One region of the Streptomyces sp. NBC_01257 genome, then DNA from elsewhere that is predicted to be linked to it. Evidence: riboswitches for the same ligand, from Rfam matches in the RefSeq annotation. Region 1 holds a riboswitch; each other region holds the start of a gene.

Region 1 (2,192 bases):
GGCGTCCTCGTACGGCGAGATTGGCGTATCGGAAATTCCCGTGCGCGGGGCCCGTGGCGCCCGTCGCGCCGGTGCCCGGGAGCTGGTCCGCGAGGAGTACCGCGAACCGGTCGGCCCAGCCGACGAACGTTCCGTCCGGGCCGGGGTCGCCGACTCCCTCGGTGAAGCTGTCGCCAATCGCCGCGTACGACCCGATGGCGCCCTGTCTGTTGTTGACGCCCTGCTGGATGTTGTTCGAATCGTCTGCCACAAGGGCTTATCCTGCACCGCCGAATGTGACCTACGCGACCGTAATAAGGGGTTGACGGGTGGTGAGATAGACCACCCGGTCAGTTTTTGGTAAAGGGGGAATAAGCAGAGGGACGGTGCGCCGCCGCACACCGTCCCTCTATGCATTGCTCAGGCCCGGATCACCGGACCGGTGTTGCTGGATCAGACGTTGATCCCGTGCGACGCCAGGTAGGCGATCGGGTCGATGTCCGAGCCGTACGCCGGGCCCGTGCGGACCTCGAAGTGGAGGTGCGGGCCGGTGGCGTTGCCGGTGGCGCCGGAGAGGCCGACCTGCTGGCCCGCGGTCACGGTCTGGCCCGCCGAGACGGAGAGCGAGGACATGTGGCCGTACTGCGAGTAGTGGCCGTCGGCGTGCTTGATGACGACCTCGTTGCCGTACGCGCCGCCCCAGCCGGCGGTGACGACGGTGCCGGAGGTGATGGCCTTCACGCTCGTGCCGGTGGCGACGGGGAAGTCGATGCCGGTGTGGCTGCCGCTGGACCAGCTGGCGCCGGAGGCACGGTAGGCGGTGGTGTGGTTGCCCGGGACCGGGTGGACGTAGCCGGAGCTGTCGCTCTGGGTCGCCGGGGCCGAGGTCTCCTTGGAGGAGGAGGCGTCGGAGGAGGACGAGTTGGAGACCGTGGAGGCCTTCGTCTCGGTCTTCGCCGGGGCCTTGGAGGGGGCCTTCGACGGGGTGGTGGCGCCGGTGGAGGTCTGCGCCGCGGACTTGCCGCCGAGCGTCAGCTTCATGCCCGGGAAGATCAGGCTCGGGTCGTCGCCGACGACCTTGCGGTTGTCCTGGTACAGCTTCTCCCAGCCGCCCTTGAGCTTGTGCTGGGCGGCGATCTTCGAGAGGTAGTCGCCGGAGACCACGGAGTACGTCCTGGAGCCGGCCTGCTCCTTCGCCACCGGCTTGGCCGGGGTGGCGTGCGTGGCGGCGGCCGACTTCGAGGTCGCGGGAGCGGCCTGCTCCGCGGCGTTGGCACCGGTGGCGCCGAGCAGCGGAAGCGCGATGACGGCTCCGCCGGCACTCGCGACGACGACGCCACGGGCGATGGTGCTGGACTTGGGACGGCGGTGCTTACCCGATATGGGCATGAAGGTTTTCCTCTCCGGCGCCTGCGAGGTGAGCTGTCGGGTTCGGACTGGAGATGTCCGGTCGCGACTGGCGCGACTTCACCCCGAGCCGGCCGGATTACCCGGTCGGCGGCTTACCTGGTTCCCCCGCTCCTGCCACGCGGTGAGTGGGTGCGAATTCCGGACGGCGGCAGGATTAGGCGGTCCGTCCGGATTGACAGCGAACGTAAGCGAGCCGGGACGGCGGAAACAAGCCACGGGTTCCTCATCGGATTCCGGGCCGGAAATTCGGTGCGGAATTCCGGTCACACTCCGTGGATTACGGATCTTGGCTTTCCGCGCGGTGCACGGACTACCCCACCGCGGCATCACCACACACCGTCACGGATATGATCCCGCTCACGAGAGGGTCATCATCTCCCGCATAAGCGGGGCATGTTCGACTAAATGCCTCAATACGGACATGTCATGCCCACCGCCCTCCCCCGATCGGGACATCCACCCGGGACCGACCCCCGCGCGAGGGGTCGGAGCAGGCGCGAAACGGGGGCGTGACCGAGATGATTGTCCGAGGAATCAATGTCGTATCGTCACGAGAGTGGACCCGTCGGCGACACGCGCCGGTGGCAGAGCCTCCAGGAGTGACCGTGACGCAGCAGCTGCCGCAGACCCCGTCGACGGAGCCCGAGCTGGCGGGTGTCCGCAATTTCCGTGACGTGGGCGGGCTGCCCACCTCGGACGGCCGCCGGGTGCGGTTCGGGCGGCTCTACCGCAGTGGCCACCTGGCGCACGCCACGGCCGAGGACGCCGCGTTCCTCGGGACCCTGGGGCTGCACACCGTCTTC
Region 2 (2,192 bases), 2.4 Mb from region 1:
CGTAGGCCTGGGCGAGCGTCTTCTCGAAGCCGTCCGTCGCCTGTCCGGCGAAGGTCTCCTCGTCGATCAGCTCGTTCTTGAGGTTCGACACCTTGGCCGTGAAGGACTTGGGCGGGAAACGCTTCGGGTCGAGGTCGAGATCGCGGCAGACCAGGGCCATGAGGCGCTTGGAGTCGGCGGCGTCGTAGATCGAGAACGACGAGGTGAAGCCGAGCCGCTTGGACTCGCGGCGCAGGATCCGCACGCACGCGCTGTGGAAGGTCATCACCCACATGGCGTTGGCCCGCGGGCCGACGAGCTGCTCGACGCGCTCCTTCATCTCGCCCGCGGCCTTGTTGGTGAAGGTGATCGCCAGGATCTGGCCGGGGTGCACCCCGCGCTCGGCCAGCAGGTGGGCGATGCGGTGGGTCAGCACCCGGGTCTTGCCCGAGCCGGCCCCGGCGACGATGAGCAGCGGGGACCCGGCGTGCACGACGGCGGCGCGCTGCTCGGTGTTCAGCCCGTCGAGCAGCGCGGCGGCGTCGATGACCGGGCGGTGTGCCCCGTCGCGGTAGTACGCCTCGCGGGGCGGCGGGGGGCCGTCGAACACGCCCGCGAAGAGGTCCTCCGGCACCGCTTCGGGTGCGGAGTCCTCGGGGGGCGGCGGGGGCCCTTCCTCCGTGTGCTGGAGGCCGGTCAGGAAGCTGTCGTCAAAGAGGCTGCTCATCGCCTCCCGAGTCTAGGCGTGCGCACTGACACTCCGGGCCCGAGTGACGAACAGCGCACCCGCGGCCGGGCACGCAGAGCGAGTGCCCGACCGCGCCGGGTGGACGGTCCCCCGGCCCCACCTGCCCCGCGACACCCCGCGACGCCAAGGTCACGAAAATGTATCGGGCATATCGAACATCAACCTTCACAGGGACACCATGAGTTGGCTAGCGTGCTCGTTCGGGCGGCCCGTACCCCCAGAGGCGATCCACGCCGAGCGGGCGTCCACGCCGAATCCGGGCTGCTCCCGCAGAAGTCCGGAACCGGGGACCCACACGCAACACCGGGGTGAATCGGTCCGCATCCCCCACCAGGACCGTAGGGCAGCCTTCCGTTCCGCCCGAACCCGACAGCTAACCCGGTAGGCGGTCCACGGAAGGAGATGCCGGCCTTGGCGTCGCATCGCAAACCACGCACCCGCGTGCGCACCACCGCCCCGGCCGTCGGGCTCACCTCGGCCGCGCTGGCCTCGGTGACCCTGCTGTCCTCGCAGAGCGCGCTGGCCGCCCCGGCGCCCAAGCCGAGCATCGAGGACGTGCAGAAGAAGGTCGACGACCTGTACCGGCAGGCGGGTACGGCGACCCAGCAGTACAACCAGGCGAAGGAGGCGACGACCGGGCAGCGCGCCAAGGTGGACACCCTCCTGGACGACGTCGCCGCGCGCACGGCGAAGCTGAACGAGGCGCGCAGGACGCTCGGCACCTATGCCGCGGCCCAGTACCGCGACGGCGCCCTTGCACCGACCGCCACCTTCTTCCTGGCCAACGACCCGCAGTCGTTCTTCGACCAGACGCACCTCATGGACCGGATGGGCGAGCGCCAGCAGCAGGCCGTCACGGACTTCCGTACGCAGCAGGCGAAGGCGTCCAAGCAGCGGGCCGAGGCGGTGGCGAGCCTGGAGACGCTCACCGAGTCGCAGGCGACGCTGCGCACCAGCAAGCAGAACGTGCAGACGAAGCTGACCGAGGCCCGCACACTGCTGTCGAAACTGACCGCCGAGGAGAAGGCGCGGCTGGCCGAGCTGGAGCGCAAGAAGGAGGCGGAGGCCAAGCGCAAGGCGGCGGAGCTGGCGAAGAAGCAGGCAGCCGCGAAGGCCGAGGCCGAGCGCAAGGCCGAGGAGGCCGCCAAGGAGGCCGGCAGCGGCACGGGGACGGGCAGCGGAACCGGGACCGGCACAGGTTCGGGTTCGGACGCCGACGCCTCGACCAAGGCCGAGAAGGTCCTCGCCTTCGCCCGGGCGCAGATGGGCAAGCCCTACGTCTGGGGAGCGACGGGCCCGTCCTCGTACGACTGCTCGGGGCTCACCCAGGCCGCCTGGAAGGCCGCGGGCGTCGACATTCCGCGGACCACCTGGGACCAGGTCAATGTGGGCACCCGGATCGCCACGGAGGATCTGCAACCCGGTGACCTGGTGTTCTTCTACGACGACATCAGCCACGTCGGCA
Region 3 (2,192 bases), 1.2 Mb from region 1:
GCGCGCCTTCTACGACGCACACGTCCGGCCGTCCACCGCGACCGCGGTGGTCGTCGGCGACCTCACCGGGATCGACCTGGACGCGCTGCTCGCCGACACCCTCGGCGACTGGTCGGGCAACACCGCCGCGCCGCGCCCCGTCCCGCCGATCACCGCCGACGACACCGGCCGCGTGGTCATCGTGGACCGCCCGGGTGCGGTGCAGACGCAGCTGCTGATCGGCCGGATCGGCGCCGACCGGCACGACAGCGTGTGGCCGGCCCAGGTGCTCGGCACGTACTGCCTGGGCGGCACGCTCACCTCCCGGCTCGACCGGGTGCTGCGCGAGGAGAAGGGCTACACCTACGGCGTGCGGGCCTTCGCCCAGGTGCTGCGCTCCTCGGCGCCCGGCTCCGCCGCCGGTGCGACGGGGGCCGCGATGCTCGCCATCAGCGGTTCCGTGGACACGGAGTCCACCGGCCCGGCGCTGGAGGACCTGTGGAAGGTCCTGCGGACCCTGGCGGCCGAGGGCCTGACGGACGCCGAGCGCGAGACGGCCGTGCAGAACCTCGTCGGTGTCGCACCGCTGAAGTTCGAGACGGCCGCGTCCGTCGCGGGCACCCTCGCCGACCAGGTCGAGCAGCACCTCCCGGACGACTACCAGGCGCAGCTGTACGCGCGCCTGGCCGACACCGGCACGGTGGAGGCGACGGCCGCCGTGGTCAACGCCTTCCCCGGGGACCGGCTGGTCACGGTCCTGGTCGGGGACGCCTCGCAGATCGAGGAGCCCGTCCGGGCACTCGGCATCGGCGAGGTGTCGGTCGTCGCCGGCTGACCGCTCGTTTCGCCCGATACCCGGGCAAAGGGAAGCACCTGACGGGGCCTGCCCCGTCAGGTGCTTCCCTTTTGTCTGTTTTGTGGGGGAGGTTGCCTGTCTGCCCTGTGGGATGCGCTACAAAACGGCCTGTCCGTTTGGTGGCGGGAAGTGCCCCCGTTTAGCGTCGGCTCCGCTGTCTGTCACTCGTATGCCGCATCCGCGACGTACCGGGCAGCCATCGCCGAGTCCCCGTCAGGCGCGAGCCTGGGGAGCCGGGGACCCACTCAGTCCCTGGGGTGAATCGGATGCCTGAGCCTCGCACGAGGCCGGGGGATCCGTAGGAGACCTTCCTGCTCCGAACCCGTCAGCTAACCCGGTAGGCGAGAAGGAAGGAAAGGACCAGCCACTTCATGGCGTTCACCCGTGCCACCGGGAAGCACCGTGCCCCGAGCCGTCTGACGCGCACCGGCGCGAAGGCCGTCGGCATCGCGACTCTCGCCACCACCGGCGTCATCGGCGGACTGGCCTCCCCGGCCCTCGCCTCGGACGCCGAGACCCCCGCCGTCAGCGAGACCGGTCTCACCCAGGTCATCGCCATCGAGGGTGACCTCGCCGACCGGATCGCCGCACAGGCGGACGCGCAGCAGCACCAGGCCGACGCCGCGAAGAAGAAGGCCCAGGCCAAGGCGGACGCCAAGAAGAAGGCGGAGGCCAAGAAGAAGGCCGAGGCCGCCGCGAAGGCCAAGGCGAAGGCTGCCGCGAAGGCGAAGGCCGCCGCCCGTGCCGAGGCGGCCCGCGAGGGCGCCTCGCGCGCCGCCCGCTCCACCGAGCGCGCCCGGCTCGGCTCCTTCCAGCTCCCCGTCGCCGGTTCGTACGTGAGCACCGGCTACAAGTCCAGCGGCTCCCTCTGGTCCTCCGGCAGCCACTCGGGCATCGACTTCCACGCCGCGTCCGGCAGCTCCGTCGTCGCCGTCGGCGCCGGCACGGTCGTCGAGGCCGGCTGGGGCGGCGCGTACGGCAACAACATCGTGCTGCGGATGACGGACGGCACGTACACCCAGTACGGCCACCTCTCCTCGATCGGTGTCTCCGTCGGCCAGAGCGTCGGCCAGGGGCAGCAGATCGGGCTCTCCGGCTCGACCGGCAACTCCACAGGGCCGCACCTCCACTTCGAGGCCCGCACCACGCCGTCGTACGGTTCCGACATGGACCCGGTCGCCTACCTGCGCGCCCACGGCGTCACCGTCTGACCGTCCGAAGACTCCCCGAAGGCCCCGGCGACCACGCCGGGGCCTTCGGCGTTCCCCGCCGCCGCGTCGCCATGCGCGCCGCACCCGTCCGGACCGGTCGGTGACCAAAAGATATTCATGAATTTCCACCCGGCATCGGAAATGCG
Region 4 (2,192 bases), 6.7 Mb from region 1:
TCCTCGACGCCGAGGGCGCCAAGGCCTACGGACTGGTCGACCACATCGTGCAGAACCGCGACCTTTCGCTGCCGCCCCACCCCGCGCGGTGAAGTGCCGATGCAGCCACCGGAGTTCCCGCCGCTGCCCGCCCTGACCCGTGCCGAGGGCGAGTTCATCGACCGCTACCTGCAAGTCCTCGACCAGGTGGGCCGGATCAATCCGTCCCACGGCGGCGACACGTACGGCGCCCTGCGCGCCGCCCAGGCGCTCGCCTCGTACGCGGCCGCGCTGCGGGACGCCCTCGCGTTGATGCACGAGCGGGGCGAAGCCCAGATCCACGCAGCCACGTTGACCCGGGCGTTGCGCCTGCTGGACGGCGAGCGGCGCGCCGGACGCGTCACCGTGCCGCCCGACCCGCCGAGTTGATCAACTCCCCGGCGTCGACACGCCCGGCTGGCGGATCAGATTTTCTCGCTCGTTCGGCGTAGGCGTTACTTCGCACGAGGGACAACTCGATTTGCGTTTTCAAGGTGGACAGTGGGTGAAATCTCCCGTTCCGTCGCTGGTACGGCACCGGCCGACGGACTCGGGCGATCCACCTGAACTTCACCTGTCCACCCGAACGGGCCAGTCGTGATGAGCCTCACATATCGCCGTTTCACCTCGGAAATCCGGCACCCGGTGAGTCAAGATCCCTGGGACGACAAGCCCCCGCCACCGCGGCGGGGCGGTCCGGGCGGACGCCGAGTCCTGCCGCCGCCCGGATGCCTGGTCGACAGGAGTGGATCGGCAGGAGTGGAGGACCCGAGCACAACGGGCCGACCGGACTTCCGGTCGTCCCTCGGGGTGAAGCCGCATCCGCGGCCGGGCGACTTCGCCAGCCCGAACCCGACAGGTCATCCTTCACAGGCGGCTGACGAAGGGTTGCGCATGACTGCGCAGGTTCATGTCCCGTCTCTGCTCGCCCGGGCCACCACGGCTTCGGTGATGACACTCGCCGCCGTCGGCGGCACGCTGTTCGTTCCCGGCGTCGTGACCGACGCCCAGGCCGCGACCCATTCGATGAAGGCGCTCAACATCGCCGCGTCGAAGAAGGGGGCGCCCTACCGGTGGGGGGCCACCGGCCCCAGCCGCTTCGACTGTTCCGGCCTGACGCTCTATTCGTTCAAGAAGGTGGGCAAGAAGCTCCCTCGCACGGCCCAGCAGCAGTACAACAAGACCCGCCACATCTCGTCCGCCAAGCGGCAACGCGGCGATCTGGTCTTCTTCCACTCCGGCCGCAGCATCTACCACGTCGGCATCTACGCGGGCAGCGGCAAGATCTGGCACTCGCCCAAGACCGGGGCCGTGGTCCGCCTGGAGAAGATCTGGACGAAGAGCGTCTACTACGGGCGGGTCCGCTGAGGCCCCTGCTCCGTCCCGGCCCCCGGTCCCGCCCGCGCGTCAGCGCAGCAGCGGACCGGTCACCAGGACCAGCCCCAGTGCGGTGAGTGCCGCGCCGCTGCCGCCCTCGATCGCCCGGGCGGTACGCGGCCGGCGCAGCCACCGCCCCAGGCGGTCCACCAGGAGCGCCACGGCCGGGAACCAGATCAGCGCCAGCACCACGACGATCGCGGCCAGCAGCAGCGTCCTGGGCAGGGGCGCGGCCCCGTCCGGCACGAACTGCGGCAGCAGGCTCAGGAAGAGCACGGGCGCCTTGGGGTTCAGTGCGTTGGTGAGGAAGCCCTGGCGCAGTGCCTGCCCGGTTCCCTTCGTGGCCCGCGCACCGGTCTCCTCGTCCGGCCCGCTGCCCGGTTCCGGCCGGCGCCGGGCCGCGAGCAGGGCCCCGATGCCCAGGTAGAGCACGTACGCGCCGCCGAGGAGCTGGACCGTCCGGAACAGCACGGGTACCGCCACCAGCACGGCGGCCAGCCCGGCGACGGCGAGCGCGGTGTGGACGAGGAGGCCGCCGGCGACCCCGAGAGCCGTCGCCACTCCCGCCGACCGCGAGGCGAGGGCGTTGCGTACGACGACGGTGAAGTCCGCGCCGGGCAGCGCGACCATGCCGGCGGCGACGCCGACGAAGGCGGTCAGTTGTGCGTCCATGGCTCCACACTGGACCCCGGAAGCCTTTAGCGTGTACTTGCAATCTTCTGGGTCTGCCAAAAGGAACGCTTAATGTACGACCCGACACGGCTCGCGGCGCTGGTGGCGGTCGCGGAGGCCGGTTC

The links. Region 1 has a riboswitch for cyclic di-AMP ahead of OG408_RS34940 (M23 family metallopeptidase). Riboswitches for the same ligand answer to the same signal wherever they lie in the genome.
Region 2: another riboswitch for cyclic di-AMP. It lies ahead of OG408_RS24255 (C40 family peptidase); the one in region 1 lies ahead of OG408_RS34940 (M23 family metallopeptidase).
Region 3: another riboswitch for cyclic di-AMP. It lies ahead of OG408_RS29875 (M23 family metallopeptidase); the one in region 1 lies ahead of OG408_RS34940 (M23 family metallopeptidase).
Region 4: another riboswitch for cyclic di-AMP. It lies ahead of OG408_RS05560 (C40 family peptidase); the one in region 1 lies ahead of OG408_RS34940 (M23 family metallopeptidase).

What each region holds. Positions count from the first base shown of each region.
Region 1 is NZ_CP108472.1:8,000,279-8,002,470, reverse strand. Features, by position in the region: gene OG408_RS34945 (SGNH/GDSL hydrolase family protein) at 1-250, opposite strand, end outside; gene OG408_RS34940 (M23 family metallopeptidase) at 433-1,368, opposite strand; cyclic di-AMP (ydaO/yuaA leader) riboswitch at 1,372-1,531, opposite strand; gene OG408_RS34935 (tyrosine-protein phosphatase) at 1,995-2,192, shown strand, end outside.
Region 2 is NZ_CP108472.1:5,568,201-5,570,392, reverse strand. Features, by position in the region: gene pcrA (DNA helicase PcrA) at 1-706, opposite strand, end outside; cyclic di-AMP (ydaO/yuaA leader) riboswitch at 966-1,131, shown strand; gene OG408_RS24255 (C40 family peptidase) at 1,130-2,192, shown strand, end outside.
Region 3 is NZ_CP108472.1:6,843,397-6,845,588, forward strand. Features, by position in the region: gene OG408_RS29870 (M16 family metallopeptidase) at 1-814, shown strand, start outside; cyclic di-AMP (ydaO/yuaA leader) riboswitch at 1,026-1,193, shown strand; gene OG408_RS29875 (M23 family metallopeptidase) at 1,207-2,046, shown strand.
Region 4 is NZ_CP108472.1:1,289,042-1,291,233, forward strand. Features, by position in the region: gene OG408_RS05550 (ATP-dependent Clp protease proteolytic subunit) at 1-92, shown strand, start outside; gene OG408_RS05555 (hypothetical protein) at 100-408, shown strand; cyclic di-AMP (ydaO/yuaA leader) riboswitch at 738-909, shown strand; gene OG408_RS05560 (C40 family peptidase) at 913-1,386, shown strand; gene OG408_RS05565 (LysE family translocator) at 1,426-2,067, opposite strand; gene OG408_RS05570 (LysR family transcriptional regulator) at 2,140-2,192, shown strand, end outside.